DNA from 3 places in the Silvania sp. genome. Region 1 is predicted to be linked to each of the others. Evidence: predicted binding sites of a transcription regulator. Region 1 holds the regulator's gene; each other region holds the start of a gene.

Region 1 (7,379 bases):
GCGGGCTGGACCTGGCTGGTTAAAGAGGCGGATGGCACGCTGGCAATCGTCTCAACGTCCAATGCAGGAACGCCGCTGACCACGAACGCTACGCCGCTGATGACCGTCGACGTGTGGGAACATGCGTACTACATCGATTACCGCAATGCGCGCCCGAACTACCTTGAGCACTTCTGGGCGCTGGTGAACTGGGAATTTGTAGCGAAGAACTTCGCAGCATAAATGCAGTGCAGAAGGGCGAGCCCTTCTGCATTATTGTTACTCGGTGGCACCCACCGGCTGCGGCTGATTTCTGCCGGACGCGAGCACCAGAATTAGGCCCAGGGCGGCAATCATTGCCCCCATTACCGGCACAAAGCTGTACCCCATGCCGCTGGAGATCACCGCCCCGCCTGCCGCCGCGCCGAGCGCATTGCCCAGATTGAAAGCACCGATATTCACTGACGACGACAGCCCCGGCGCATCGCTGGCGACACGCATCACGCGCATCTGCAGCGGCGGCACCACCGCGAAAGTTGCCATCCCCCACACCACCATCGCAATTGCCGCGCCGATCTCATTGCGTGCCAGCCAGGGAATTGCCAGCATAATCACGATCAGCAGCAGTAAAAAGCCCTTCAGCGTGCCATTCACTGACTTATCCGCCAGCTTGCCGCCCAGGTAGTTACCCAGCGAGAACCCAACGCCGATCAGCACCAGCATGGCAGTGACAAAGGCCGGGGTCGCCTGGTTGATGTCGTGCAGCACCGGCGAAATATAGGTATAGAGGGTAAACATTGCCCCGGCGCCCAGCACCGTGGTCAGCAACGCAGACAGCACCTGCGGGCGCATCAGCACCGCCAACTCTTTGCGCACCTCCGGCTTTTCACCCGCCCCGCCTTTCGGCAACGAGAAGAACAGCGCGATCATCGCCACCACGCCAAGCCCCGCAGTCGCAAGGAACGACATCCGCCAGCCAATCACTTCGCCCATCCACGTCGCCGCCGGGACGCCGCCAATATTGGCAATCGTCAGCCCCATAAACATGGTAGCCACTGCGCTCGCCTGCTTATGTTTAGGCACCACGCTTGCAGCCACCACTGAGCCCAAGCCAAAGAAGGCCCCGTGGTTCAGGCTGGTGAGGATGCGGGACAGCATCAGGGTGGTGTAATCCGGCGCGAGGGCCGACAGCACGTTACCAACGGTAAAAATCGCCATCAGGAAGATCAGCGCATTACGACGGCCACGATGCGACAGGAGAAGCGTCATCAGCGGTGCCCCCACCATCACACCGATGGCATAGGCACTGATCAGCATTCCTGCGGCGGGAATAGAAACATCCACACCCCGGGCGATGACCGGTAACAATCCCATCGGGGAGAATTCAGTGGTGCCAATGCCAAATGCACCAATCGCCAGGGCCAGCAGGGGAAAATTGATTTTCATACTTCAACTCCAGACACCGTGTCGTCACGCGACACAGAACAATGAAGGCGAAAGCATGACATCAATCACAAAAAATGAGAAGTTTACATTTTGGCAAAAGATTATTGCAGGAGGCGTAACAATCAGCCAGGAGAAACGAGGGAGAGCAGGCTCCCCCGTATCGATCAGTGCAGCGCAGCAGTGAAAGCACTCGCCACGATCAAACTCAGGACAATAACGGTCGTAACCAGCGAAAACTTAAGATCGGTACTCATCAATTTTTCTCCTTTTAATCACCCCATGAAGAGTGAGCTTGCTCATTTTTACACAGTTCACAGCAAAAATCTTGCGGGTTTTAGGTGGATTACCGTTTTTGTTCTTCCCCTTTTGGTCAAGATCAGCCAAAATTCCACGCTAAATTTATTAGCGTACCGGCCATTGACCCCCTCCTGACGTCCTGTGTCGTTTTCCCGGCGTACCGCAATTCAAATTGCGCAATTAGGGCGAGTGAAGGCAAACGTTTACCTATTGGTTTTTCAGGAGCTTAGATATGGTCTGGAGTGACATCTGATGGCAACAATTAAAGACGTGGCGAAACGCGCAAACGTTTCCACTACAACCGTATCACATGTGATTAACAAAACGCGCTTTGTCGCGGAAGAGACGCGCAACAACGTCTGGGCGGCGATTAAAGAGCTGCACTATTCTCCAAGCGCCGTGGCCCGCAGCCTGAAAGTGAATCACACCAAGACAATCGGCTTACTGGCGACCAGCAGCGAAGCGCCCTATTTTGCTGAAATTATTGAAGCCGTAGAGAAGAATTGCTTCCAGAAAGGCTACACCCTGATTCTGGGCAACGCCTGGAACAGCCTCGAGAAACAGCGGGCCTATCTGTCGATGATGGCGCAAAAGCGCGTTGATGGCCTGCTGGTGATGTGTTCCGAATACCCGGAATCGCTGCTCAATATGCTGGAGGAGTATCGCAATATTCCGATGGTGGTGATGGACTGGGGCGAAGCCAAAGCCGACTTTACCGACTCGGTAATCGATAACGCCTTTGAAGGCGGGTATATGGCCGGTCGGTATCTGATCGAACGCGGCCACCGCGAAATTGGCGTGATTCCAGGGCCGCTGGAGCGCAACACCGGCGCCGGTCGACTGGCAGGCTTTATGAAAGCGATGGAAGAGACGCTGATCACTGTGCCGGAAAACTGGATTGTGCAGGGCGACTTTGAGCCGGAATCCGGCTACCGCGCGATGCAGCAGATCCTCTCCCAGAGCCCGCGTCCGACGGCGATATTCTGCGGCGGGGATATTATGGCGATGGGCGCGCTGTGCGCCGCCGACGAAATGGGCCTGCGCGTCCCGCAGGATATTTCGCTGATCGGCTATGATAACGTGCGCAACGCGCGCTTCTTTACGCCGGCGCTGACCACCATCCACCAGCCGAAAGATTCGCTGGGGGAGACGGCCTTCAATATGTTGCTGGATCGTATTGTCAGCAAGCGCGAAGAGTCACACTCCATTGAAGTGCATCCGCGTCTGATCGAACGCCGCTCGGTCGCGGATGGTCCTTTCCGCGACTACCGCCGTTAATCCTCCCCGGGAGCCAGCCCCTCTGGCTCCCGCAGCCATTCCTTATTCATCGTTTCGCTATCGCCGAGATACGCCAGCAGCCACGCCAGGGCCGGAGAGATATCGTTTTGCTGCCAGGTCAGGCAGCAGGCGGCATCCGGGAAGGGATTTTCCAGCGACAGCGCCACCCACTTGCCACTGTCAATCCACGGTCGGGCGACGTGCGCCGGTACCATCCCCACGCACAGTCCGGCAGAGAGACAGGACGCTGACGACTCCCAGTCCGGGGTCACGATCCGCCGCTGATTATCCAGCAGCCAGGTGATGCGCTTCGGCAACGAACGTGAGGTATCTTCCCGCACCAGCGATGGCCAGTTGCGCAAAGTATCATCGCTGAGCGGCCCTGCCATCGCGGCCAGCGGATGGTGGCTGGCCACCACGCAGTTCCAGCTCAGGGTGCCCATATCGCGAAACGCATAGCGCCCCCCTACCGGGATAGCCTGGGTCGCACCGATCGCCATCTCGACCCTGCCGTCCGCCAGCGCATCCCAGACGCCATTGAAGACCTCCTGGGACACCCGCAGCTCCACGTCAGAAAAGTGACGATAGAAATCAACGATCATCTGCCGGGTGCGCTCGGGGCGCACAATATTATCCACCGCAATCGACAGATGGCCTCGCCAGCCGTTGGCAATCTGCTGACACTGTTCTCGGGTGATCTGCATTTTTTTGATAACAGATCGCCCCTCCTTGAGAAACCACACCCCGGCGGGCGTCAGCTCCACATCCCGGTGACGCCGTTCAAACAGCGGCACCGCCAGCCACTCCTCCAGCTGACGCACCGTATAGCTGATGGCAGAAGGCACCCGGTGCAGCTCCTGCGCTGCACCGCTAAAACTGCCGTTGCGCGCGACGGCATCCACCACTTCTAGAGAATATTCTGACCACATTTTCTGCCTGCAAAATTTTTGAATGCAACAGCCAAATATTAGCGTTTCACAAGCCGGATTGCACTGCCTACACTCTGCGGCAATGACACCTGCACCTATAACGGAGAATAAACACAGTGATACCTGGGAAAGGATTTTTAGTCTGGCTTGCCGGGCTGAGCGTGCTCGGCTTCCTGGCAACTGACATGTACCTGCCCGCTTTTGCGGTCATGCAGGAAGATTTGCAAACCCCGGCGGCGGCCATCAGCGCCAGCCTGAGCCTGTTCCTGGCAGGCTTTGCCTTTGCGCAACTGCTGTGGGGACCGCTGTCCGATCGCTTCGGACGCAAACCGATTCTGCTGGCCGGGCTGGCCATTTTTGCCCTCGGCTGTCTGGGGATGCTGTGGGTCCGCGAAGCGACCTGGCTGCTGGTGCTGCGCTTTATTCAGGCGGTCGGGGTGTGCGCTGCGGCGGTCACCTGGCAGGCGCTGGTAACCGATTACTATCCGGCCTCGCGCGTTAACCGCATCTTCGCCACCATTATGCCGCTGGTCGGGCTTTCTCCGGCGCTGGCGCCGCTGCTCGGCAGCTGGATCCTCGCCCATTTTGACTGGCAGTCAATTTTTGCCGTGCTGTTCGTTATCGCCCTGGTGCTGATGATCCCGGCCTTTAGCCTGAAGCCTGCGACGGCGAAAGCGCCCGCAGAATCTCGCGTCACCTTTTTATCGCTGCTGCGCTCACGTGTTTATAGCGGTAACGTGCTGATCTACGCCGCCTGTTCGGCAAGCTTCTTCGCCTGGCTGACCGGCTCGCCGTTTATCCTCAGCGAAATGGGCTATAGCCCGGCCGCAATCGGCCTCAGCTACGTGCCGCAAACCATCGCCTTCCTGATTGGCGGTTACGGCTGTCGCGCCGCGCTGCAAAAATGGCAAGGACCTCAGATGCTGCCGTGGCTGCTGGGCCTGTATGCGCTCAGCGTCATCGCAACCTGGGCGGTTGGGTTTATCCCGGGCGTGGGTCTGGCTCCGCTGCTGGTGCCTTTCTGCCTGATGGCGGTGGCCAACGGCGCGATCTACCCAATTGTGGTGGCGCAGGCCCTGCGTCCCTTCCCGCAGGCCACCGGCAGCGCGGCGGCTCTGCAGAACACCCTGCAGCTGGGTCTGTGTTTCCTGGCGAGCCTGCTGGTCTCGTGGCTGATCGCCACCCCGCTGCTGACCACCACCAGCGTGATGCTGGTCACCGTGGTGCTGTCTGTGATGGGCTATCGGATGCAGTACGTTCGCGCCCGCCAGCAGCAGGACGATCTCAGCGCAGAATCCTCGCGTGCCTGATGACACCGACTCTGTCATTAGCGTGCTAACCTTCTGGTGTTGAATCACGCTTTTTTCAGGCCTATACTTATTTGTGCGTTCTAATAAATACGATAAGTATTAGGCATTAACGGGAGCAGGAACGCTCCCGTTTCTCCATGGATGGCCTTTCGGCAAGGGTAATCTCCCTTCCTCTGTTCTACGTCGGATATTAGCCTCGCGGGTCATCCCCGTGAGATTTCTCACAGCCCTTATCCCGGGGGTTATGATCACAGCAAGTGATGGAGAAGCTATGAGTTCATCGTGTATAGACGAAGTCAGTTTTCGCAACGACAGCTGGTTCAGGATAGTGAATGAAATGCTGACCCGGGCGGGCATTACCGTCAACGGTCCGGCAGCGTCCGATCTGCAGGTCAAACATCCCGACTTTTTTAAACGCATTATGCAGGAAGGTTCCCTCGGCCTTGGCGAGAGCTATATGGACGGCTGGTGGGAGTGCGAACGGCTGGATATTTTTTTCAATAAGGTCCTGCGGGCCGGACTGGAAAATCAGCTTCCCAGCCACCTGAAAGACACCCTGCGTATTGCCACCGCCCGCCTGTTCAACCTGCAAAATAAAAAACGCGCCTGGATTGTTGGCAAGGAGCATTACGATCTTGGCAACGATCTGTTCAGCCGCATGCTTGACCCAACGATGCAATACTCCTGCGGCTACTGGAAACAGGCCGAAAGCCTGGAACAGGCGCAGCAGGATAAACTGCGGCTGATCGGCGAGAAACTGCAGCTCCAGCCCGGCATGCGGGTGCTGGATATTGGCTGCGGCTGGGGTGGGCTGGCGCATTTTTTAGCCAGGCACTATGGCGTCAGCGTGGTGGGTGTGACAATTTCGGCGGAACAGCAAAAAATGGCCCAGTCTCGCTGTCGCGACCTGGATGTCACCATTTTACTGCAGGACTATCGCGATCTTGACGATCAGTTCGACCGGATTGTCTCCGTGGGAATGTTTGAGCACGTGGGGCCAAAAAACTACCCGACCTACTTTAACGTCGTCGATCGCAACCTCAAGCCGGACGGTCTTTTTCTGCTGCACACTATTGGTTCGCAAAAAACCGACCATCGTGTCGATCCATGGATCGACAAATACATCTTTCCGAATGGCTGTTTACCCTCCGTTCGCCAGATAGCGAACGCCAGTGAAGCGCATTTTGTGATGGAAGACTGGCATAACTTTGGCGCGGATTACGACACCACCCTGATGGCGTGGCATTCGCGTTTCCTCGCCAGTTGGCCGGAGATCGCAGACAACTATTCTGAACGATTCAAACGGATGTTCAGCTATTACCTGAATGCGTGTGCCGGTGCGTTTCGTGCGCGGGATATTCATCTGTGGCAGGTGGTTTTCAGCCGCGGGGTGGAGAACGGTTTGCGGGTGGCGCGCTAAAAAAACACCCCGGGAAACCGGGGTGTTTTTTATTATTCGATATCGAGCGCTTGTTGGATGGCGGCCTCTTTTGCCGCCAGCACGCGCTCAACGGTATCCACTACCGCCTGGGTCTGGGGATCGATCTCAATATTGACCCGATGCCCCAGTTTTTTCGCCCCCAGCGTCGTGCGCTGCAGCGTCTCAGGGATCAGGTGCACGCAGAAGCGGGTTGGCGTCACTTCACCCACGGTCAGGCTGATGCCGTCCACGCCGATAAAGCCTTTATACAGGATGTACTTCAGTAATAACGGATCCTGAACCTTAAACCAGATTTGGCGGTTATTTTCCGAGGTCAGGATTTTGGAAATTTCAGCGGTGGTCATAATATGACCGGACATTAAATGCCCGCCAATTTCATCGCTGAACTTTGCCGCGCGCTCAACGTTAACGTCGTCACCCACCACCAGCTCACCAAGGTTAGTGATACGCAGCGTCTCTTTCATTAAATCAAAGCTAATCAGGTTGCCGTTAATTTCGGTAACCGTCAGGCAACAACCGTTATGTGCAACCGAAGCACCCGTTTCCAGGCCATCGAGCATATACTCCGGCAGGGCCACAATATGGGTGCGGAAGTTCGGTTTTTCATCAATGGACACCAGTTTCGCGGTGCCCTGCACAATACCAGTAAACATGCTTACCACTCCTGTTTGTTCCTTCGGTGCTGACACCGTTTAATCG
Region 2 (7,379 bases), on a different contig from region 1:
ATCATCAGAACGTTCAGCCCGGCCCGGGTGGCGTAATAACCGGCCGCAGCCCCCACGGATCCACTGCCAATAATGATAAGGTCGTATTTCATCAGGATCTCTTAACGCGTTTCGTGGCTTAGAAGAGTAATTAACATGGCGGGGTTATACAAGGGTGAAATAATTGAGGCACCGTCAGGTGCCTGTTGGGTGAAAATGTGGCATCAACTTAATGCCGCTTATACTCATTTTCCTGGTAGTCACTGGATTCTATTTTTGCAATACCGGCTTCTAAAATAGAAATAAACTGACGTGCAACGTCTGTGGTGAGCCACAGCGTCTGCCCAACTTCCGATTCTACATGGTCGGGGTGATTCGGGGTCTGGTAATGCAAACGCAGCATCAGTGCGTCATAGCTGTCCACGGTGCTGATATCCCAGCCAACGAGAGGATGGGTCTGGATGACTTCATTATTCTTTTCCATCATAACCCCCTGAATACGTGTTTAAAGACAACGACTGTGAGGTTCAATCCGTGTTTTTCTGAAGCAATTTCAGTATATCAATTAATAAGGGTTCTGATCGGAAAAATAAACAGGCAGCAACACATTTTTCTAACATTTAGGAATGTTTGAACAATAAAACACCATGACGCGGGTGATTTTTAAGCCTTTTCCAGGATATTTTGCGGGTGAATGAAGGGCAAAAAAAAGCCGGGGCGACCCGGCAAAAAAACACAATGAGGGAGCAAAACTAATCGGTAATAAACCAGTCGTCAGCGCTTTCCCAGGTTTCCTGTAAAATTTCGCTGATGCGCACTTTATCGTCTTTTGCGCCGCCAATGACGGACAGGTTGTTGGCCCCGGCGTAGCGGACGGTGACAGCACCGTTGCTCTCGGGAAACGATTCGTTGATACGGCGAGATAGTTCACCCGCCAGTGCATCCAGCGCGCCGGCAGGTAAAGCAGTGGTTCTGGCAACGGTCACTTCAATACGCATATTTGCCCCCTGTGTTTATACTGTGTATTTATACAGTCATATCGGCAAGCTTGCAACAGGGGGCAGCGAATTTTTAGCGTTTAACCGTCCAGTGAACGGTTTCACCCGCGAGGAACGGAATCAGGGTGTCATCGGTCAGGGCGATGGATTCCACTACGCTGCTCTCTTCGCGCACCAGTTCAACGAAGCTCTCGTTAACCGGCAAACCGTAGAAGCGCGGGCCGTTCAGGGAACAGAAGGCTTCGAAGTGCTGCAGGGCATTCATCTCATCAAAGACCTGCGCATAGCTGGCGAGGGCAGTCGGTGCGTTAAAGCACCCTGCGCAGCCGCAGCTGGCCTCTTTGCGGTGACGGGCATGCGGGGCCGAGTCGGTGCCGAGGAAGACGCGATCGCAGCCGCTGGCGACCAGCTCACGCAGCGCCTGCTGGTGGATGTTGCGCTTGAGGATCGGCAGGCAGTAAAGGTGAGGGCGCACGCCGCCCACCAGCATGTGGTTGCGGTTGAACATCAGGTGCTGCGGGGTGATGGTGGCGGCCAGGCGCTCATTGCCGTCCCGTACGTAGTCAGCCGCATCTTTGGTGGTGATGTGTTCAAACACCACTTTTAGCCCCGGCAGACGCTGGCGCAGTGGCTCCATCACGCTGTCGATAAAACGCGCTTCGCGGTCAAAAATATCGATCTCCGCATGGGTCACTTCGCCATGCACCAGCAGCGGCATTCCCCGTTTTTCCATGCGCTCCAGTACCGGCATAATTGCATCGATACTGGTCACGCCGTGGCTGGAGTTGGTTGTTGCGTTGGCGGGATAGAGTTTAGCGGCGGTGAAGACGCCTTCGTTAAAGCCGCGCTCAACCTCATCAGGATCGAGAGTGTCGGTCAGATAGCAGGTCATCAGTGGGGTAAAGTCGTGACCGGCAGGCACTGCATCAAGAATGCGCTGGCGGTAGGCAATCGCCGCCTCAACCGTGGTGATGGGCGGCACCAGATTTGGCATCACAATCGCGCGGCCATAAATTTCGCTGGTATACGGCACAACGGTATTCAGCATATCGCCATCGCGAAGATGGATATGCCAGTCGTCTGGGCGGCGGATTTTCAAAACCTGGGATGGTGCAGTCATGGATGAGCTCCGGCTGAGTGAGATGATTTTTGCCGGACACAAAGAATAGGGGGAAACGTTTTCGTTTGCACTCTTTTCCGTAAAAAAAGGCGCCGAAGCGCCTTTAAGGTTAGTCAGTGAAGGGGATTATTATCTCACCCGGCTTCACTTCGATCCCTTTCGCGTACTTTTTCGCCAGCGCCTCGCCCTTGCTGTTGTCTTCCCGCAGAACGTAAGCAGGCTGCTGGTTGAAGTAGTTTTGCAGCGACTGGTTCAGATAGGGCATCAGCGTCTGCAGAACCGGTTTCATCTTGTCCGGCGACACCTCGGCCTCGGCGATCTCCATCTGTTGCAGATAGATAGCCCCCTTTTCTTTGTTAAACACCGGCAGCGCTTTTAACTTCAGTTTGATATTGGCTTTCTGGCTGCCGAACAGGGAGTTCATGTCCAGGCTGGCATCGCCGGAAAGTATCACTTTGTTGGGCTCTTCGCGACCAATCTGACTGGCAAGATTGGTCAGCACGATATGGGCATCGGCAACGCCGGGCACGCCGATATCTTTCGCAAAGTTATTACGCTTTTGCAGCGCCTGATTAATTTCCTGCTCGCTGACGGTGTACTGTGTAAGCTGATTACATCCAACCAGCAGGCCGCTGACAATTAACGCAGCGGCAATAACAATCTTTTTCATAGGTTCCCTCGACAGAATGTCAGCGCCTCAATTATGACGCGACAGTATGTCAGGGGAGACTTTGTCAAACCAGCGGAAAAAGCTGATAAAAGCGGGCGGTCTGAATGTGACCGCCCTGGCAGGGATTACAGCGCCTGGGACGACAGCAGGTTCACCTGGGTCTGTTTGGCCATATTATCGCGGTAATCGGCGACACGTGTCGGCCAGTTAATGCCCGCAACGATTGTCAGATTACGCAGCAGCGGGAACAGGTGGATATCGTCATCGGAGAGCTCGCCATTCACTGCGTTAGGCTGGACGATGAGCTTGTCCAGCGCCCGAAGATCGTCGCTGATGTTCTTCACCAGCCCTGCAGAGTGGGACAGATGCTCGGCGAAGCTGCCGATGGACGCCTCTTTCCTTGCGACAAAGCTGGCGCGTGCCTGCGGGGTGGAGAACTCATCAAAGGCGGCTTTGGCAAATCGGGGGATCAACAGACGGTTGGCATAGCCGTTAACCTTGCGCAGCCATTCGGCAATGGCCGGATTTTGCTTACCGGTCAGCAGCGGCTGGCCATCAAGCGCGTCGACATAGCGCACGATATCCATGCTTTCGGGCAGATAACGGCTGTCATCTTTTTGCAGGATCGGCACCATTTTTTGCCCAATCATCCGCGTCGGCGTGGCGTCGTCGTCACTCAGGAGCGTTATCCTTTCGACGGGAAGATTTTTAAGGCCAAAAATCATACGGGCTTTCACACAGAACGGGCAGTGATCGTAAATATAAAGTTTCACGTTTCTCCTCCAGTGGTTGACCATCAACATTCAGTATGGAGGAGAAAAAAGCCCGTTACAAATCAGGTACCCGGTTCAAGCATACCCGGCGCGCTGCGTTTATGGCTAAATTGCCAGCCCAGGGCAAAGAAGGTGATGACCCCAATCAGCGCCAGCATGACCCACGGCAGTTCCGGCTGATTAAAGGCTTTACCGGCATCGAACAGCCAGCCGCCACCGGCATACCCCAGCGCGCCGCCAATTGCCAGCCCGAGGCGGCTAAAGCCCATATAGCTGCCGCGCGCACGGGCATCGGCCAGCTGCGCGCTCAGCGTTTCACGCGCGGGTTCAGCAATAATCGAGCCGATGTAGAAGGTACAGATCAGCAGAAACAGCTGCTGTAACGAGCTCACCATACCGATCGGCAGCATGCTCAGGGACATCAACAGCAAGCCAGCCATCAGCCGATGTTCAAGGCGAAAACGCTTTTCGCTCCAGCGGGCGATGGGGTACAGCAGGGTCAGCGACAGGCAGGCTTCGATGGCGTACATCCACGTCACCGCCGTCGGGGAACCGGCAATATCATTGACCATGATCGGCAGCATCAGCATCACCTGGACCCCCAGCATGTAATACCCGGCCAGCGTCAGCACGTAGGTGATAAAGCGTTTGTCGCGCCACACGCGATCCAGACCCTCGCGGACCGGCGCTTTGACGGTGGAGAGTTTCCAGGCAGGCAGCAGCCAGGCGTTAAACCCCGCGCAGAGAATAAACAGTACCGCCCCGGTGGCACACACCAGGCGGAAGTCATACTGCAGCAGCCAGCTTCCTAATAGCGCGCCAACGACCGCGCCGGCACTGTCCTGCATCATCAGCAGGGAGAAAAAACGCCCGCGCTGCTGAGGACGAATCAGCTTCACCACCAACGCGGTGCGCGGTGGGTCGAACAGCGTGCCGCCGAGACCGGAAATAATGCAGGAGACCCACAGCAGCCAGGGTTCATGCGCTATAGCCATGGTGGCAAAGCCCGCGGCCCGCAACAGCATGCCGGTGACAATCATCGGTTTTGCACCGAAGCGATCGGCAATCGCGCCGCCAAACACCCCCAGCCCCTGCTGAATGAGCTGGCGTAGCCCCAGCGCAATCCCGACCATCAGTGCCGCCCAGCCCATCTGATCGACAAAGCGAATCGAAATGAGCGGAAAAACGACAAAAAAGCCGAGGACAACCAGCATGTTATCGACTAACAGGAAATATTTACCCAGATTACGGGCCTGCGAGATACGGGACATTTCCCCTCCAGGGGAATAAAGATGATAAGCGCGCTAATATTCTGCGTTGTTGGCGGGGTTTTTCCCACACAAGCTGTCACAATATTTTTTTATCAAGAGGTGACTTTGATTCAGGTTTTTCATCGAAAAAGGTGAAAAGCCGTAAAAAGGGTATGTCACTGTTTTCCCAGACGGCATTCGCGCAGGTATAGTAAAGCTAACGGGTCGAGGTTGTAACGGGAAGGAGTGGTATCAATGTTTGGCTATCGCAGTAATGTGCCGAAAGTGCGCCTGACGACCGACCGCCTGGTGGTGCGTCTGGTGCATGAGCGTGATGCCTGGCGTCTGGCGGACTACTACGCTGAGAATCGTCAGTTTTTAAAACCCTGGGAACCCGTACGGGATGAGAGTCACTGTTACCCTTCCGGCTGGCAGGCACGGTTAAGCATGATTGCCGAGTTCCACCGACAGGGCTCGGCGTTTTATTTTGCGCTGCTCGATCCTGATGAAAAAGAGATCGTCGGGATCGCCAACTTTTCTAACGTGGTGCGGGGCTCGTTCCACGCCTGTTATCTGGGCTATTCCATCGGGCAAAAATGGCAGGGACAGGGGCTGATGTACGAGGCGCTGACCTCGGCAATCCGCTACATGCAGCGTACCCAGCATATGCATCGCATTATGGCTAACTATATGCCGCACAATCAGCGCAGCGGCGATTTACTGGGGCGCCTCGGTTTTGAAAAAGAGGGCTACGCCAAAGATTACCTGCTGATTGACGGCGAATGGCGCGATCATGTTCTGACGGCGCTGACCACTCAACAATGGAGCGCCGGGCGCTAAGGAACAGAAATGAAATATCAGTTAAGCGCCACCGAAGCGCGCGTGATTGGCTGTCTGCTGGAAAAGCAGGTAACCACCCCGGAGCAATATCCGCTCTCGGTCAATGCCGTGACCCTGGCCTGTAACCAAAAAACCAACCGTGAACCGGTGATGAACCTCGGCGAACACGATGTGCAGGATCAGCTCGACGCGCTGGTGAAGCGTCACTATCTGCGCACCGTCAGCGGGTTTGGCAACCGCGTGACCAAGTACGAGCAGCGCTTTTGTAACTCGGAATTTGGTGCGCTGAAGCTGAGTCCGGCAGAGGTTGCCATCATCGCTACCCTGCTGCTGCGCGGGGCGCAAACGCCTGGTGAGCTGCGCACCCGCGCGGCGCGCATGCATGAATTTGCCGATACCCAACAGGTGGAGCAGACGCTTGAGGCGTTAGCCAGCCGGGAAGATGGCCCCTTTGTCCTGCGTCTGGGGCGTGAACCCGGTAAGCGCGAAAGCCGCTTTATGCATCTCTTCAGCGGCGACGTTGAAACGCCGGTCAATGCGATAGACGCCGATACCTCGCTGGTAGACGTTGGCCTGGCGGCGCGCGTTGAGGCGCTGGAGAATGAAGTTGAAGACCTGAAACAGCGGCTCGATTCGCTGCTGGCACATCTGGGAGATTAACGGTGACAAAATTACGAGTAGGCGTTGTCGGTCTGGGCGGCATTGCGCAAAAAGCCTGGCTGCCGGTGCTGAGTACCGCCACCGACTGGACGTTACAGGGGGCCTGGTCGCCCTCACGCGATAAAGCACTGCGAATTTGCGAGTCCGTGCGCATGCCATACCTGGGCTCGCTGCAGGATTTAGCCCGCGAGTGCGATGCGGTGTTTGTCCATACTTCGACCGCCACCCACTATCAGGTGGTCAGCGAGCTGCTGCAGGCGGGCGTCCACGTCTGTGTTGATAAACCGCTTGCGGATAATCTTGCCGATGCCGAGCGCCTGATTGAGCTGGCTGCGCAGAAAAAACTGACCCTGATGGTGGGCTTTAACCGCCGCTTTGCACCGCTCTATCAGCAGCTGAAAACCCAGCTGAACGGTGCGGCATCGCTGCGCATGGATAAGCATCGCGCCGACAGCGTCGGGCCCAACGATCTGCGTTTTACGCTGCTGGATGACTATCTGCACGTGGTGGATACCGCTCTGTGGCTGGCGGGTGACAGCGCCCGCTTAACCGGCGGCACATTGCAGACTAACGACCAGGGGGCGATGATCTACGCCGAGCACCATTTCAGCGCGGACAATCTGCAGGTAACCACCTCCATGCACCGCCGGGCAGGCAGCCAGCGGGAGTGGGTTCAGGCGGTCACGGACGGCGCGCTGCTGGATATCACCGATATGCGCGAGTGGCGGGAAGAGCGGGGCGCAGGCGTGGTGACGCCTGCTATTCCGGGCTGGCAAAGTACGCTCGAGCAACGCGGATTTACCGGCTGTGCGCGCCACTTTATCGAATGCGTGCAAAATCAGACGGTTCCGGAAACCGCGGGCGAACAGGCGATCCGTGCCCAGCGTATCGTGGAGAAGCTGTGGCGCGACGCCATCAGCGAATAACCCGCTGTAACATCTGGCGATAGCAATTCCGCGGTTTCGGGGTAGACTACGCGCTGTTGTTTTGTAGGCCGGGTAAGCATCGCGCCACCCGGCGCAAATACGCCTGCTTTGCAGGCGTTTTCCGTTTGGGTGTGGAAATTCACGTTAATGAACCTATTAAAAT
Region 3 (7,379 bases), on a different contig from region 1:
GTCATTACCGCGCCAAATGCCGCCGCAAAGCCGATCAGGATCATCACGATCGTTACTGTCTTCACCGTCCGGCACATCAGCTTCGGCAGCTCGCTCCACTTGTAGTCACGATAGATAAACATGGTGACAAAAAACGCCCACAGGCAGGCGACCGCCGCCGATTCGGTAGCGGTAAAAATTCCCGACAATATCCCGCCAAGAATGATCACCACCGTCATCAGACCCCACAGCGCATCGACAAAAATCCTCAGCGCCTGCTTAAACGGGATCCGTTCACCTTTTGGATAGCCCCGCTTGTGGGCAAAGCCCAGGCACAGGAGCATCAGGCAGAACCCGAGCAGCAGCCCCGGCAGCACCCCGGCGATAAACAGCGTGGCGATCGACACCGTGCCGCCCGCCGCCAGGGAGTAAATCACCGAGTTGTGGCTCGGCGGGATCAGGATCGCCTGCACCGAGCCGCTGGCCGTCACCGCCGCCGCGTATTCGCGCGGATAGCCCTTCTTCTCCATCTCCGGGATCATCACGCTGCCGATGGAGGCGGTATCCGCCACCGACGAGCCCGAGATGGCACCGAAGAAGGTCGAGGCGACGATATTCACCAGCGACAGCCCGCCGCGAATAAAGCCGACAAAGATATAGGCAAAGTTGACCAGCCGCCGGGCGATGCCCCCTTCCGCCATGATCGCCCCCGCCAGGATAAAGAACGGGATCGCCAGCAGGGTGAACTTATTGACCCCGCTGGTTATCTGGATCATCAGCGCTTCCAGCGGCAGATCGATCCACAGCGCCCCCGCCACCGCACTCAACCCGACGGCAAACGCCACCGGCATCCCCAGCGCCAGCAAAATGGCAAGGGTGAAGAGCAAAATAAAAGCATCCATGATTCACCCCTTAACTGTGGTTGCCGATCATGACGACCGGGCGGTTTTCCTGGGAGCCAAACATCAGCCGCTCCAGCACGAACAAAATGAGGATCGCCGAGCCGACGGGCAGCGGCAGATAGCTCTCACCGGAGGTCAGAATCGGAAACTCCGCCACCGGCTGTTCCCACAGCTCGACGCAGAGCAGGTAGCTGTACCAGAAGATAATCAGCGAAATCAGCAGCATCAGCAGATCCACAATCCTGGCACACAGGGCTTTTAACCCGGCTGGCAGGCGGTCGGTCAGCATGTTCACCGCGATATGCGATCCGGCGCGGTAGCCCACCGCCGCGCCGATAAAGGTGAAAGTCACCATGCAGATGATGGCCACCGGTTCAGGCCACGACTCGCCGCGGTTGAGGACGTAGCGGGAAAAAATCCCAATCGGAATCACGATGGTCATGATCAGCAGCGAGACGCCCGCCACGGTCATGGCGAGCAGGTACAGGCGATCCATCCACTTCAGATAGCTTTCGGACATACGTCCTCCACAGGGCTGGGTTTACTGAACGTCAGCGATGGCTTTCATCAGGTCCTGATGCTTTTTCTCGCCATACTCTGCGCGCACCGGCTCTGTCGCTTTGATAAATACCGCCTTATCGATGTCATGGAACTGTACGCCACCGGCTTTCATTTTTTCCAGCGCCTGCTGGTTGTAGGCCTGCCACAGCTTGCGCTGTTCAAACTGCGCTTCACGGGCCAGGGTCAACACTTTTTGCTGCTCGTCGGCGCTCAGCTTGTCCCATTTCACTTTGGAATAGAGCAGCATTTCCGGGGTGATGAAGTGGCCGCTGAGGGTGTAGTTTTTGGCCACCGGCATGTAGTTGTGGGCCACAAAGGTTGGCGGGTTGTTTTCTGCCCCGTCAATCACCCCAGTCTGCATCCCGCTATAGACCTCACTCACCCCCATCGCCACCGAGTTGGCCCCCATGTCTTTCAATGTGGCCAGCGCAACAGGGCTACCCTGCACGCGAATCTTCATCCCTTTTAAATCTTCCGGCTTGGCCACCGGGTTCTTGGTGATCAGGTTGCGGGTGCCGGAGTCCATCCAGCCGAGGAACACCAGACGAGATTTGGGATTGGCGGTCAGCTTCTCGCCGATGGCTTTGCCCACGTCACCGTCGATGACTTTGTGCATATGATCTTCATCGCGGAAGACGTACGGCAGGGTAAAGACTTCGATGTCCGGCAGGATGGCGGCAACCGGTGCCATCGAGACGCGAATAATGTCGATGGCGCCCATCTGTGCCTGCTCGATCATCTGTTTTTCATCCCCCAGCACGCCGCCGGGGAAGACTTTAATCTCCAGCTTGCCATCGGTTTGTTGTTTCAGTTTTTCGCCCATCTGCTGTACCGCCACTACGTTCGGGTAGCCTTCGGGATGGACATCGGCGGCTTTAATGGTTTGCGCAGAAACGGAGCAGGCAAAAGCGGACAGGCACAGAGCAGCCAGCAACGGCTTGAGGGTCGTTTTCATCGAGTCAACTCCAGGGTAGTGAGGGTAAGTATCGGAACGTTGTTTTAGTTTTGAACGTTTAAAAACTAGACCACACCCTGAAAAGCGGAGGTGAAGCGCCTCACAAAAAGCGCCAAATAATGAAATGATGGTTTAGATTTGTGGCGAGGGTCATGCCGGGTGGCGGCTTCGCCCTACCCGGCCTGCTGGGGCTAGCCTTTACGTAACAGGTACCGGTACGGCAGCACCTCAGTCTCCTGCGCCAGCAGCTCATGTTCCATAAAGGTACAGAAACCCGGGATATCGCGGGTGGTGGCCGGATCGTCGGCAATGATTAGCAGGGTTTCACCGGTTTGCATGTTGCGCACCGTTTTACGCACCATCATCACCGGCTCCGGGCAGCGCAGGCCTTGGGCGTCAAGGGTGTGGTCGGGGCTGGAAAACAGATCGGTCATCGTCGTCTCGCTAAGGTAAAAAACGGCAGTAGTTTACGCCCCACAGGGGGCAATGCAAACCAGGTTAACGATTGCGTGAAAATCAACCATTGCAAAGATGAATTAAAGCAGTATGATGCAGCCGGTTTTATTGGGTTCCCTCACCCCAACTTATAAAAAGGTCACAATATGACGCAGTTCTCTCAATCGCAGCGCGTAAAAGCGTTGTTCTGGCTTTCGCTTTTTCATCTGCTGGTGATCACCTCCAGTAACTATCTGGTGCAGCTGCCGATCTCCATTTTTGGTTTGCATACCACCTGGGGCGCGTTCAGCTTCCCGTTTATCTTCCTTGCTACCGATCTCACCGTGCGCATCTTTGGCGCGCCGCTGGCCCGACGCATTATTTTTGCCGTCATGCTCCCGGCGCTGTTTGTGTCGTACGTGATCTCCTCCCTGTTCTATATGGGAAGCTGGCAGGGGTTTGAAGCCCTGACCCACTTCAACCTGTTCGTCGCCCGCATTGCCGCGGCCAGCTTTATGGCCTATGCGCTGGGGCAGATCCTTGATGTGCATGTGTTTAACCGTCTGCGGCAGAACCATCGCTGGTGGATGGCCCCCACCGCCTCCACGCTGTTTGGGAACGTCAGCGATACGCTGGCCTTTTTCTTTATCGCGTTCTGGCGCAGCCCGGACCCGTTTATGGCCCAGCACTGGATGGAAATTGCGCTCGTGGATTACGCCTTTAAGGTGCTTATCAGCCTGGTGTTCTTCCTGCCGATGTATGGCCTGCTGCTGAATATGTTGCTGAAAAGACTCGCAGATAAATCTGAAAATCCGGCATTGCAGGCCGGTTAAAGGTTCCCCTGAACAGTTGTGATAAGATGGACGGATGAGCCGTTATGGCCGTTTATCGAAAGGAAGAATTCAATGCGCAATCTGGTTAAATATGTCGGGATTGGCCTGCTGGTGATGGGGCTTGCGGCCTGTGATAACAATGACGGCAAAGCGCCTGTTCAGGGTGCCTCTGCCGAGAGCAATGCGACGGGTCAAGCGGTCAGCCTGATGGATGGCAAACTTAGCTTCTCTCTGCCTGCCGATATGACCGATCAGAGCGGCAAGCTGGGCACCCAGGCCAACAACATGCACGTTTACTCCGACGCCACCGGGCAAAAAGCGGTGATTGTGATCGTCGGCGACGACACCAGTGAAGACCTGGGCGTGCTGGCAAAACGTCTGGAAGAGCAGCAGCGCAGCCGCGACCCGCAGCTGCAGGTCGTGACCAACAAAGCCATCGAGCTGAAGGGCCACAACCTGCAACAGTTGGACAGCATTATCTCGGCCAAAGGCCAGACTGCTTATTCATCCGTGGTGCTCGGCAAAATCGACAATAAGCTGCTGACCCTGCAGATTACCCTGCCTGCTGACGATCAGCAGAAAGCGCAAACTGCTGCGGAAAGCATTATCAATACGCTGGTTATTCAGTAAGTTATTGCGATGACATGGCCTCCGCTGGAGGCCATTTTTTTAGCCGCCACGTCAGCAGTAACGCCACCGCCACCAGTCCTGCCGCCGCGAGATAGATAACCGGCACCCCGGCCCACGCCATCACCAGTCCGGCCAGCGGCCCGGTCACCCCCAATGACATGTCCATAAACACCGTGTAGGTCGCCAGCGCTGCGCCCTGGTTTTGCTGCGGCACGGCTTTCACCGCCACCACGCCCAGCGCCGGGAACACCAGCGAGAAGCCCGCACCCGCGAGGAAAACGCCAGTTTTCGCCATCCACGGTGCCTCGGCGATACCGGTCAGCAGCAGTCCGACAATCTCGACGCTAAAGCAGATCATCGCCACGTTCAGCCCGCCCAGCCGGTTGATGCCGTTGGGGAACAACAGCCGCGTGCCGACAAACGCACAGCTAAATAGCGTCAGCGCAAAGGCCGCGCCGTCCCAGCCTTTGGCGTCGTAGAACAGGGTAATGAAGGTGGCGATCACCCCAAAGCCCGCCGAGGCCAGCGCCAGTGCCATACCGTACGGCCAGACGCGTCCGAGCACCGCGCGAAACGGCATCGGTTTGCCTTTGCTGGCTTTCACCGTCGGTCGCGGCAGCGCGAACAGGATCGCCAGTAGCGCCACCACCATGATGGTCAGCGCCAGGCCGTTCAGCCCGCTGTAGCGGTAGCACAGGACGCCGAGCGGCGCCCCCATCGCCATTGCGCCGTAGGTGACAATCCCGTTCCAGGAGATCACCCGCCCGATATGCGATGCGCCCACCACGCCCACGCCCCACAGGGTCGATCCGGTTCCGGCCAGGCTTTGCCCGACGCCAAGGATCACCCGGCCCAGACACAGCAGCGCCAGGCTCACCATCGGCCAGCCGCTGGTGAAGCCGGCCAGCAGATAACTCACCCCGCTCAGGAAACAGCCGCACAGCCCCAGCACCACAATGCTTTTCGGGCCAAACAGGTCGGCATAGCGTCCGGCGTAAGGGCGACTTAACAGGGTGGCGAAGTATTGCAGGCTGATCACCAGACCCGCCCAGAAGGCACTAAAGCCCATGATGTCATGCACATAGCCAGGAAGGACCGCCAGCGGCAGGCCGATGGTCAGGTAGCTGGCAAAGTTGAAAATAACGACAGAAACAATCCGCAGATTAAGACGTAATCCGCTCAGCGCCGGTTCGGCGGCAGGTTCGGGCATCGGGCTCACCAGAATTTTTACAACAGTGTTTCACTATTACCACGTCAGGCCTGGAAAATCAGCAGCGACTTTAAGAATACAGGTGCCTACCGAAGCGTTACGCGCGCACTACACTTTAGGGGCATCTCATAACAAGGAAACGCTATGACAACCACGCCGCCCGACAAAGTGGGTTTACACATATTGCTGAAGCTGGCCTGCCTGGTGGTGATCCTCGCGGGTATTCACGCCGGGGCGGATATCATCGTACAGCTGTTACTGGCGCTCTTTTTCGCCATCGTTCTCAACCCGCTCGTCACCTGGTTTATACGCCGGGGCGTAAAGCGGCCTTTCGCCATCACCATTGTGGTGATAGTGATGCTGATCGTGCTGACGGCGCTGTTTGGCGTGCTGGCGGCTTCGCTCAGTGAATTTTCTGCCCTGCTGCCGAAATACAACAGAGAACTGACGCGCAAAATTATCAGCCTGCAGGAGATGTTCCCGTTTCTGAACCTGCATATCTCGCCGGAGCGCATGCTGAAACGCATGGATTCCGAAAAGGTCATGACCTTCGCCACCGCGCTGATGACCCAGCTTTCCGGGGCGATGGCCAGCGTGCTGCTGCTGGTGATGACCGTGGTCTTCATGCTGTTTGAAGTGCGCCATGTGCCGTACAAAATGCGTTTTGCTCTGAACAACCCGCAGATCCACATCGCCGGTTTACACCGGGCGCTGAAGGGCGTGTCGCACTATCTGGCGCTGAAAACGCTGCTGAGCCTGTGGACGGGGGCCATCGTCTGGCTGGGGCTGGCGCTGCTCGACGTACAGTTCGCCCTGATGTGGGGGGTGCTGGCTTTTCTGCTGAACTACGTGCCCAACATTGGCGCGGTGCTCTCCGCCGGGCCGCCGATGATTCAGGCGTTCCTGTTCAACGGCATTTATGAGTGTCTGATGGTGGGGGCGCTGTTTCTTATCGTCCATATGATTCTGGGCAACATCGTTGAGCCAAGAATGATGGGCCACCGGCTGGGGATGTCGACGATGGTGGTGTTCCTGTCGTTACTGATCTGGGGATGGCTGCTCGGCCCGGTGGGGATGTTGCTCTCCGTGCCGCTGACCAGCGTCTGTAAGATCTGGATGGAGACCACCCATGGGGGCAGCAAACTGGCGATCCTGCTCGGCCCGGGCAGGCCAAAAAGCCGACTACCGGGATAGCCATGCCTTCTCAGGCTGTCAAAAAACCTGCTGCTCTGAAACAGCGGCAGGTTTATTTAGCTAACAGAATGGTCTTATCGTATTAAAATAAAAAACACCCGAATTACATTTATTTAAAGAGTCCCAAACGCCTTTAATTTTCGCCTTATCCGTAAGCGAATCGCCCCGCGCAAATACCCTCTGCACGCCAGGGGTATGAATGTAATGTGAGTATTCTGAAAAAAGCGGCTTATTATTAAGCCTGTGCCAGCATACTTCTGATAAGCAAAGATTTTCCCATCAATGGGTTCAGGTTTTCTCATTTTTATTTAATGTAATACCGCCTCTTATATTCGCCAGCACGCCGACAAAATTGTACGATGTCGATGGCAATACCCTTTTTTTAGCATCGAGACTTTTTATCCCTCTCCTGAGTCAGCAGACTTCAGGCTAAGCTTCGTTATTGGATTACGGATTTATCGCGGACGCGCGCAGATGAAATTTGCACTTAACATTCTCGACTGGCAAGCCAGAGCGCCAGGCCTTAGCGATGCCAGTCAGTGGCTGGCATGGTCGCAAGGTTTGCACGCCATCGATCCTGGTGCGCCGCAGGCGAAACTGACCGCGCTGCCGATGATGACCGCCCGCCGCCTCAATTCTGGCAGCAAGCTGGCGGTGGATTGCGGTCTGGCAATGGTGCG

What was found. Region 1 encodes PurR, which represses purine synthesis genes. Its sites were predicted from a motif close to CANGCAAACGTTTGCNTG; they were not measured.
Region 2: the regulator PurR is predicted to act here: its motif matches at 2,146-2,163, upstream of pyrC (dihydroorotase).
Region 3: the regulator PurR is predicted to act here: its motif matches at 2,892-2,909, upstream of tusA (sulfurtransferase TusA).

Annotation. Positions count from the first base shown of each region.
Region 1 is NZ_JBOGBT010000046.1:39,938-47,316, forward strand. It holds gene sodB (superoxide dismutase [Fe]) at 1-222, shown strand, start outside; gene ACRDD5_RS10205 (MFS transporter) at 259-1,425, opposite strand; gene ACRDD5_RS10210 (cytochrome bd-I oxidase subunit CydH) at 1,590-1,679, opposite strand; gene purR (HTH-type transcriptional repressor PurR) at 1,975-3,000, shown strand; gene punR (DNA-binding transcriptional activator PunR) at 2,997-3,929, opposite strand; gene punC (purine nucleoside transporter PunC) at 4,046-5,239, shown strand; gene cfa (cyclopropane fatty acyl phospholipid synthase) at 5,511-6,659, shown strand; gene ACRDD5_RS10235 (riboflavin synthase subunit alpha) at 6,692-7,333, opposite strand.
Region 2 is NZ_JBOGBT010000071.1:520-7,898, forward strand. It holds partial or broken gene solA (N-methyl-L-tryptophan oxidase) at 1-92, opposite strand, end outside; gene bssS (biofilm formation regulator BssS) at 209-463, opposite strand; gene dinI (DNA damage-inducible protein I) at 732-977, opposite strand; gene pyrC (dihydroorotase) at 1,051-2,097, opposite strand; gene ACRDD5_RS13690 (lipoprotein) at 2,207-2,767, opposite strand; gene grxB (glutaredoxin 2) at 2,893-3,540, opposite strand; gene mdtH (multidrug efflux MFS transporter MdtH) at 3,603-4,811, opposite strand; gene rimJ (ribosomal protein S5-alanine N-acetyltransferase) at 5,046-5,630, shown strand; gene ACRDD5_RS13710 (YceH family protein) at 5,640-6,290, shown strand; gene ACRDD5_RS13715 (Gfo/Idh/MocA family protein) at 6,293-7,216, shown strand; gene murJ (murein biosynthesis integral membrane protein MurJ) at 7,364-7,379, shown strand, end outside.
Region 3 is NZ_JBOGBT010000009.1:650-8,028, forward strand. It holds gene ACRDD5_RS01390 (TRAP transporter large permease) at 1-881, opposite strand, end outside; gene ACRDD5_RS01395 (TRAP transporter small permease) at 892-1,401, opposite strand; gene ACRDD5_RS01400 (TRAP transporter substrate-binding protein) at 1,423-2,397, opposite strand; gene tusA (sulfurtransferase TusA) at 2,589-2,831, opposite strand; gene ACRDD5_RS01410 (7-cyano-7-deazaguanine/7-aminomethyl-7-deazaguanine transporter) at 3,000-3,665, shown strand; gene ACRDD5_RS01415 (DcrB family lipoprotein) at 3,738-4,295, shown strand; gene ACRDD5_RS01420 (MFS transporter) at 4,297-5,505, opposite strand; gene ACRDD5_RS01425 (AI-2E family transporter) at 5,650-6,699, shown strand; gene ACRDD5_RS01430 (beta-ketoacyl synthase chain length factor) at 7,174-7,379, shown strand, end outside.